4 regions of the Paenibacillus sp. GP183 genome follow, and region 3 is predicted to be linked to each of the others. Evidence: predicted binding sites of a transcription regulator. Region 3 holds the regulator's gene; each other region holds the start of a gene.
The links. The regulator LexA, encoded in region 3, represses DNA repair genes until DNA is damaged. The targets are predictions, from matches to a motif close to CGAACATATGTTCG.
Positions count from the first base shown of each region.

Region 1 (2,209 bases), 640 kb from region 3:
ATTCACAAAAAGATTGTAGCGGTATTTGCTTCTTTTCTGTTTTTCCACTTTAGTGATGATGGAATCCTTTAATTCACTCGGCTCCATTTCCAAGCACTCCTTTATACAAAAGGAAAGCACCTTTAAACGATATTAAAGGTGCTTCGATTTTAGTTTAATCCAATGCGTTATCATCTTCATCATCGGTGTTAGGTCCAACGACTTTAATGAGACTGCTGGAATCTCTTATTTTTTGTTCGATGATATTTGCGATTTCCTTGTTTTCCTTGAGGAATTGCTTTGAGTTCTCGCGTCCTTGCCCAAGTCGTTCATTATTGAAGGAATACCAGGCACCGCTTTTGTTGATGATATCCATCTCAGTCCCGATGTCTACAATGCTTCCCTCGCGTGAAATACCTTCGCCATACATGATATCAATATCGGCTTGCTTGAATGGAGGCGCCACTTTATTTTTGACGACCTTGATCTTGGTCCGATTCCCGACCATATCATTGCCCTGCTTGATGGTTTCAACGCGCCGAACATCCAACCGGATCGTAGAGTAAAATTTGAGGGCTCGTCCACCCGGGGTCGTCTCGGGATTTCCGAACATGACACCTATCTTTTCGCGAAGCTGGTTGATGAAGATGGCGATGACATTCGACTTGTTGATGGCTCCCGACAGTTTGCGAAGTGCCTGAGACATAAGGCGGGCTTGCAGGCCTACGTGAGAATCTCCCATCTCGCCTTCGATCTCCGCTTTTGGAACAAGGGCTGCTACTGAGTCTACTACAATGATATCAACAGCGCCGCTGCGAACGAGTGCTTCGGCAATTTCCAGAGCTTGCTCACCCGTATCCGGTTGAGAAAGCAATAGTTCATCTATGTTGATTCCTAATTTGCTGGCATATAAAGGGTCTAGTGCATGTTCCGCATCAATAAAAGCTGCTGTTCCGCCTGCCTTCTGCACCTCTGCGATGGCGTGTAAGGCTACCGTTGTTTTACCAGATGATTCCGGCCCGTATACTTCAATAATTCTTCCGCGTGGAAATCCGCCAACGCCAAGCGCAATATCAAGCGCCAGCGAACCGCTGGAGATTGTCTCGACTTGCATATGGGTGGATTCACCCAGCTTCATGATGGAACCCTTACCGAATTGCTTTTCAATTTGACGCAATGCCACCTCAAGTGCGGCGCGACGATCTGTCAAAACACTCACTTCCCTTTTTTCATTATATAGGTATATGATAACTTATTTTGGTGTCTTTGCCAAGCATTTTCCGAACATATATTCGTCATTTTTGAAGGCAAACAAAAAACCGCAACAAAGTTATCGCTTTGCTACGGTTCTTCCGCTAACAGATAATGCTAGTATAGTCGATTTTTAGTTATTAATCAACTGTTTCCATATTTGATAAAGTGCGTGTTTAGCGGATCTCAGTTTAATTGACTCCCTGTTGCCCGAGGTTTGAAGCTTCTCTACAATGGTTTCAAAGCCTCGACCAGCAATGCCTATATAAACCAAGCCGACTGGCTTGCCTTCATACGGATCCGGACCTGCTACGCCCGTTATGGACAGCGCATAATCCGAATCTGCAATTCTCATCAGGTTTTGAGCAAGCAGCCGTGCTGTTTCCGCACTTACAGCCCCTTCTTCTTCAAGAATTTTGAGAGGAACCTCGAGAAGCTTGTGTTTTAGAGCGTTGGAGTAGCATGTGATGCCTCCTTTAAAGACATTCGAGCTACTAGGCACTGCTGTAAGAAGATCGCTTAGACGGCCGCCTGAGCAGCTCTCAGCTACAGCAAGTGTTTGCTTTTTGCTCGCAAGCATTTGGAGAATCACTTGCTCAATTGGAATATCTTCAGTCGCATATAAATGCTTCCCGACCCGATTGTGGATCTCCTCCAAAGTCGAAGCCAGCTTAAACTCGCCTTCCTCAGCTGTACGAGCCCTGGTCGTCAGACGAATCGTGACTTCGGCTTCTTTGGCGTAAGGAGCAATTGTAGGATCGGTCTGAGCTTCAATCAAATCAATAAGCTTATTCTCCAAAAGGGACTCGCCGATCCCGGCGAATTTAAGCATTTTGGAATACAGGGGAATCTCATCGGTCATCAGGGAACGAAGCCATGGAACTGCATAGTTTTCAAACATGGGCTTCATTTCTTTCGGAGGTCCGGGTAAAACGATAAAATGAGTTCCTTCATATGTAAATGCGGCTCCAACTGCCAA
Region 1 is NZ_FNSW01000001.1:582,557-584,765, reverse strand. Features, by position in the region: gene BLV33_RS02920 (RecX family transcriptional regulator) at 1-87, opposite strand, end outside; gene recA (recombinase RecA) at 155-1,189, opposite strand; gene BLV33_RS02910 (competence/damage-inducible protein A) at 1,364-2,209, opposite strand, start outside.
Region 1: a site for LexA is predicted at 1,261-1,274, ahead of recA (recombinase RecA). Genes of this name have one in related genera too.

Region 2 (2,209 bases), 290 kb from region 3:
ATCGTGTATTATTGTGTACCTTTGAAAATAATGAAACAAAAATACGCACTCTTACGCAAACTACTGGTATAACGGAAATTTTTCAAGAAATTGGTCTAAGGAATGCTGATATAGCATTGGCTAACAAAATATTATTTGTTGAAGGAGAAGCAGAGGCTTTAGTCAATCTGTGGTTATAACTTAAAGTCACTGAATGTTTCAATTATCAATATGCATGGAAAAGATCGTGATCAGTATGTTCGAAAGATTAATGATCAATTTACGCAGTTATATAAGTTGCCAATACCTTATTTGTTCCTATATGACGGTGACAACGGCAGTAAAGTTGATACAGAAACAGAAAAGCATTTGAATGTATATGAGTTAGAGAACTTATTTCTTACAAATCCCTCAGCAATATTATCTGCGATAAAAGATATGGAATACGTAATACAAAAAAGCAAGACTGATGTTGCATTTGCTGAAAAAATTATGAACATTAAACCTCAGGACATTCAAGAAACGATTAAAGAGAAAACTGCTAAAATACTAGGTATTGATAAGGAGTCTGTGTCGATCGAACAAACAAAAAACGTTAAGGGATCTAATGTTATTAAGGAGTTGTTATATGAACTTTTAGAGCGTGGATACTCCAAACCATATTTTGCAAAATTAATAGCAAAATATCTTTCAAGAGATGACTTGTTGCCACTAAAAGAGAAATTAGATTCTTTCTTGTCAGAAAAAAAAGATGATGAACCTAATAAGAAAGGAGATTTTCTGGAATTTATCAAAAAAAAGAATATTAGTTTGGAAGAAGCACGTGAGTTTTGTCATAACGCCCAGTTAGCTGATATAACTCAAATTCAGATTTTCAGAGTAAATATGCTAAAAAAGTACGAAGGTTTGAGGTGTCGGTTGACGTATGGGGGGATTAATTGCTTAAACAATACCTTGAATTAATGGCTGAGCTCTTACTGGCTTTTTTTTGAATAGTGTGAGGTTGTGAAAAGGGAAATTCTCATACCCCAACTGAACTAACGAAAAACAATAGTTAAATTTCATTAAGGCTGATATAAATATTCAAACACAACAGACTGTTAACTCGCAGAAGAAGCCGAGTTCCAACAGTCTTTTTTGTGCTTATAATTACCTGTTAAAGCCACTCAATTGTTGTTCAGCATATAGGGAATTTTGAAAATCAAAATTTCCACTTGCATATTACATACCATTTCAGTGTATAATACAAAATGCGAATATACGTTCTCATTATAGAGGTGATGAATTTGAGTATAAATCCAAGGATTGAAACCGAAGAGGATCTTCAAATCATCAAAGAATTTACATTGCTGCCCATTTTGCTGGATATGCTGGCCAGAGATATTGATGAGCTGCAAATCAATCAGGACAAGATTGTGTACAGTCATGTTATTTTCTACCTTAAAGGAGTTGAGAAATTGATATATGAAGAATTGCATAGCATCAGGAACAGGATGAAAAAGCTTGACATTAAAATATTGAGCACAGACATGAATTTAAAGGGTATTGAAATAGAATACAAGGTCCGCGGCTATATGCATCGTTTCTATTTGCTTAGGAGTTTGGTAAAGGCAGAACTGATGACAATGCTTATGAATTTAGGAATGCGGGTGAGCAGCTTAGATTATTAGGAGGTCGTTACATTGGGAAAGAAACTGGAAGCAAACGGATTATGGGAATCCTCACGAATGATGTTACCTGAGCACAAAGATGCCACTCGGAGGCAAGCAAAGCAAATAGATCGCCTAGTGAGGCCAACGCTGGATGATTGGAGATCATCAGCACCGTTCTTTTTCAATCTCACAGACAACAGAAAGTGGTCAGGTTAACTTTATATGGTGAGTACGATCTGCGAAGTGTAACCGGCATTGTTACATGTACCCAGCGTGATAGCTTCCGTCTAGACACCGAAGATCCTTTTACTGGAGTTGCTGATTGGGAGTGGTTCATGTTTCGGGATGTGATAAAAGCGGAGTTGTCCCAAGATTGGTCTGAATCTGAGATGCAAGATCTGTGAATAAAATGTTAAAAGAAACCTGCAAATTTAATTGTAGGTTTCTTTTCATTAACTTATGGAATCATTATGCTAAAGATAATATTTAATAAGGCCTTTGAACTGTAATTTCTTTTTCGATAAACATTATATTATTTTTAAATTTCTTTTTAACAAAGGATATTTGTCTTATAAATT
Region 2 is NZ_FNSW01000001.1:1,506,771-1,508,979, reverse strand. Features, by position in the region: gene BLV33_RS07560 (ATP-dependent nuclease) at 1-179, shown strand, start outside; gene BLV33_RS07555 (hypothetical protein) at 277-942, shown strand; gene BLV33_RS07550 (YhjD family protein) at 1,266-1,649, shown strand.
Region 2: a site for LexA is predicted at 1,233-1,246, ahead of BLV33_RS07550 (YhjD family protein). Genes of this name have one in related genera too.

Region 3 (2,209 bases):
TGAGAGTCATCTTCTTATTTCCCCTTTTATTCGCATATCTTTATATAAGAAAAAGAATTATTTCTTTTCTTCGTCTACAAATTTAATGTTTTCCAGATGACCTCTAAGCGAGCTACGAAAAGCTTCAATATAAGCTTGTCTTAACTCATTGCGTTCATCAATCTCCTCATCGGTGAGACCTGTAGTTTTTGCTTTAGCCGCAAGCTCGTTGATCCTTTGTATTTTTTGATCCATGGAGTCGCTCATGTTTGTACCTCCTGCATTTGGATATGACTATTACTTTGCCATCCTCTTCAGGGATTGTCAAGACGAAAAGACCATAGATAGAAAGAAAACAGACCTGGAAAAGCATCCAGATCTGTTCATAGAACGATAAGAAAGTCTCGATCAAAAACAAGTTAAGGGAGAATCAATACGTCGCCTGCGTTGACGGAACTGGATGTTAAACCGTTCAATTTCTTAATATTTTCGATGTACGAACGAACGTTCTGTCCATTCGAAGCATGCGTGGATGCGATATTCCACAATGTATCTCCACTATTCACAATAATCTTTTTTGCGGCAGGAGATGGATTAGAAGCTGAATGGTTATCATAATAAGATCCGCTGGAGATCTTTAAGTTATTCGTATGAGTGGATGCTGTGTTCGCGGCATAAGCCTGTACAAACGCACCAAAGGAAAATACAAAAGTTAAAACAACAAGGGCAATGAAGAAATGAAGAGACTTGTTTGGCCCTTTGACCGCAGCCTCGGTTCTGTGTGCAGATTTTAATTTGGAGCTTACATTACCGTCATAAGAATTGGAATAAGCTATGTACATAGTTAGGATTCCCCCAAACGTTTGTTCTGTTCTTGTTTTTAGAATATCACGAACAAATGTTTGTGTCAACAAAAAATTAGAACTTATGTTTGTACGAACTCCGGTTCTATGTTATACTTCGTTTAACGATTCCCACTAATTGGAGTGATAACCATTGAGCAAGATTTCCCAGCGGCAGCATGCAATCATGGAATTTATCAAAACAGAGGTTAAGGACAAGGGCTACCCCCCATCCGTGCGAGAAATAGGAGAAGCGGTTGGCTTGGCTTCCAGCTCTACCGTTCACGGACATCTGGAGCGTCTTGAGAAAAAGGGCATGATTCGCCGAGATCCAACCAAACCAAGAGCCATTGAAATTCTGGGCACTGATGATGGAGCAGCCAATTTTGCAATGTCGGTAGCAAGGGTTCCCCTAATCGGTAAAGTCACCGCAGGCTTGCCTATTACAGCGACCGAAAATATCGAAGAATATTTCCCGCTTCCAGCTCATTATGTGGGTGATTACAATGTGTTTATGTTAAGCATCGTTGGAGACAGCATGATCGAAGCCGGCATCCATGACGGAGACTATGTCATCGTCAGGCAGCAGCAGACGGCAAATAACGGAGACATCGTAGTCGCCATGACTGAAGACGATGAAGCAACCGTCAAACGCTTCTACAAGGAAAAGGACCACATCAGGCTGCAGCCTGAAAACTCCGCTTTGGAACCTATTCTACTGAAGCATGTGACCATTTTAGGAAGAGTAATCGGCTTGTTCCGGGACGTAGTATAAAATGGCCGTCCCCATAAACAGCTAAGTTATTCCAGAGATCGAAAAAGGATTGAGCGAGATGATCATATCTCCTCAATCCTTTTCTTATTTAGAGAGTATAGAATGCAGTGTTAGTTCTTGCTTTACAGCTCCCGAGAAATAGAAGTGATAGAAAAAAGCCCGCTGATTGAGAGCTTTCCTCAAATCAGCGGGCTTGTCTGCACCTTTTAGTAAAGAGTCAAATATTGATCACGTTCCCATGCATGAACCTGGGTGCGGTACATATCCCACTCTATTTCTTTAAGCTCGTAAAAATGGGCAAGCGCATGTTCGCCCAAAGCATCGCAAATCACATCGTTGCGAATCAGCTCATCCAACGCATTTTTCAAATTAACCGGCAAGCTTGGAATGCCTTGATCTTCTCTTTCCTCTTCGGACATCACGTAGATGTTGCGGTCGGTTGGAGGCGGAAGCTGCATTTTGTTCTTGATGCCATCGAGGCCTGCAGCAAGCATTACAGCAAGAGCAAGGTATGGATTCGCAGCCGGATCAGGGTTACGAACTTCAATGCGGGTGCTTAATCCGCGGGAAGCCGGAATACGAACCATCGGACTGCGATTGCTGGCAGACCATG
Region 3 is NZ_FNSW01000001.1:1,218,248-1,220,456, forward strand. Features, by position in the region: gene BLV33_RS06035 (HAD family hydrolase) at 1-10, opposite strand, end outside; gene BLV33_RS06040 (DUF896 domain-containing protein) at 58-246, opposite strand; gene BLV33_RS06045 (LysM peptidoglycan-binding domain-containing protein) at 399-821, opposite strand; gene lexA (transcriptional repressor LexA) at 976-1,596, shown strand; gene glnA (type I glutamate--ammonia ligase) at 1,803-2,209, opposite strand, start outside.

Region 4 (2,209 bases), 3.6 Mb from region 3:
CATCTGGAAGGAGCCATTCACGTAGCCGAGCGCATTCGTAGTCAAGTGGAAGCTCTCGCGATTCCGCACAGCAATTCCAAAATCGCAAAAATCATTACAGTGAGTGTCGGTGTCTCCACGTTGATGGGCAATGTATTCAAGGAAGCTGCCTCATTGATGGATTCGGCAGATAAAGCGTTGTATGCCTCGAAAAGAAATGGGCGCAATCAAGTAACCTCTTATAAATTCGAGTAGATTTATAGAAACGAAAAGGATAGCTGAACCGGATCAGTCTCCTGGGCAGGATTTACGGGCAGACCGGCCGGTTTCTCTGCTTCATAGGCTTTATAAGCACTCAATTGATATTGCTCCAGCCAAATTCCGATCTGTTTGCGGATCGGTTCCCGATAGCTGGCAGGAGCATGTGCTGCGCTTCCGTAAAGAGTGCTGTAAGGCATCACAAGCTCCGGGTAGTAAATCTGTAAATTTTGAAAAAACCAAACCTTGACTTCACGTGTGCTTAGCCTCAAAAAATTAGCCATCACAAACTCGGCTCGATGCGTGGAGGCTTGCTGAATAAGTTCATGAAGATCTTCCGGGCTATCAGTGAGATAAGGCAAAATAGGAGCCATGAATATACCGGCAGGAATACCAGCTTCTATTAGCTGTTGGACTGTTTCAAGTCTCTTCATCGGAGATGGCGTAGAGGGCTCCATACTTCTCCAAACATTTGGATTCAATGTATTGATGCTCAAGTTGACAGACGTAATCGGAATCTCCTTGAGAATATCGATATCTCTCAAGACGAGTGGAGAACGGGTCGTGATGCTGATGGTGAGCTGGTATTTGGCGGCTACTTTTAAGCATTCCCGAGTCAGCTTCATCTTGCCCTCAATAGGCTGATATGGATCTGTTGCTGTGCCTATGGCGATTCGGCCTATAGGTTTTTTTCTTTTGCCGGGGCGCAGCTGCTTGAGTACCTCTGCCTCCAAAGCTTCGGCTGCATTGGATTTAAGCAGAATGTGCTTTTGAAAGGTATCGTCGCCTTCCATCCCCAGAAAGCTGTGAGTCGAACGCGCATAGCAAAAACTGCAGCCATGCAGGCAGCCGCGATAGGGATTTATCGACTTCTCAAAAGGCATGGAGGGCGCTTTGACTTCATTTAGTATCGTTTTGCAGCTGACGGCTTCATATTGAGTGGATTTCGACATAACGTTTCACCGCCTTTGCAGGATTGGAGAGATTAACAGGAAAATTACCCGGGAAATTATTCTTATTCAGAACAAATGTTCTGACTATGCACATACCTCAGGCAACCGCGAAAGGGGTAGAAGCAAGGCATGCATTCAGAAGTCGTCCGAATAATTCTTTATTTGTATATCAAGTTGCCTCAGCAAATCCTTCCAACGCGAACGTTTGTTTGATATACTAAATACAAACGAATGTTCGGGAGGTTGACATGGCTCAACAAGAAGTGATGACACTGAAGAGATTTCAAGAGAAGTTTCACTCTGATGATGCATGCCGTGAGCATCTGTTCCAGATGCGATGGGCGAACGGCTACTCTTGCCCTAAATGCGGGCACAGTACATTCTATTTTTTAGAAAGCCGAAAGCTGTATCAATGCATGCGCTGCAAGCATCAGGCGTCTGTAACTGCCGGCACGATTATGCATAAATCGCATACTCCGCTGCTGACCTGGTTTTGGGCGATTTTCCTTGTAGCGCACGATAAACGCGGTGTTTCCGCCGTCTTTCTAGCGCGTGAGCTGGAAATCTCCTACCCAACCGCATGGTTGATGCTTCACAAGATACGCAAAGCAATGAGTGATCGAGATGCCCACTACCAACTGGCTGGTTTGGTTGAGTTGGATGACGCATTCTTCGGAGCGCCAACAGAAGGCGGCAAACGTGGGCGTGGCACGGATCAAACGCCAGTGCTTGTTGGGGTTTCGCTCAATAAACAAGGAGCACCGCAATACGTCAAGATGCAAGTGATTCCAGACGTGAAAGGTAAGACGCTTGTTGAGTTTGCGAAACTGCACATCGAGCCAGGTTCAACGATCAGTAGCGACGCATATCGGTCTTATAACGCACTCGCTGAAGAATATGACCACCAACCAATCAAGTTCAATGTAAAGGATAATCCTGATCACTTGAAGTGGCTGCATACGATGATTTCCAACGCCAAAGCCTTTATTGGCGGCACATTTCACGGATTAGATTCCAAG
Region 4 is NZ_FNSW01000001.1:4,814,547-4,816,755, forward strand. Features, by position in the region: gene BLV33_RS23870 (diguanylate cyclase domain-containing protein) at 1-234, shown strand, start outside; gene BLV33_RS23875 (SPL family radical SAM protein) at 237-1,190, opposite strand; gene BLV33_RS23880 (IS1595 family transposase) at 1,439-2,209, shown strand, end outside.
Region 4: a site for LexA is predicted at 1,415-1,428, ahead of BLV33_RS23875 (SPL family radical SAM protein). Genes of this name have one in related genera too.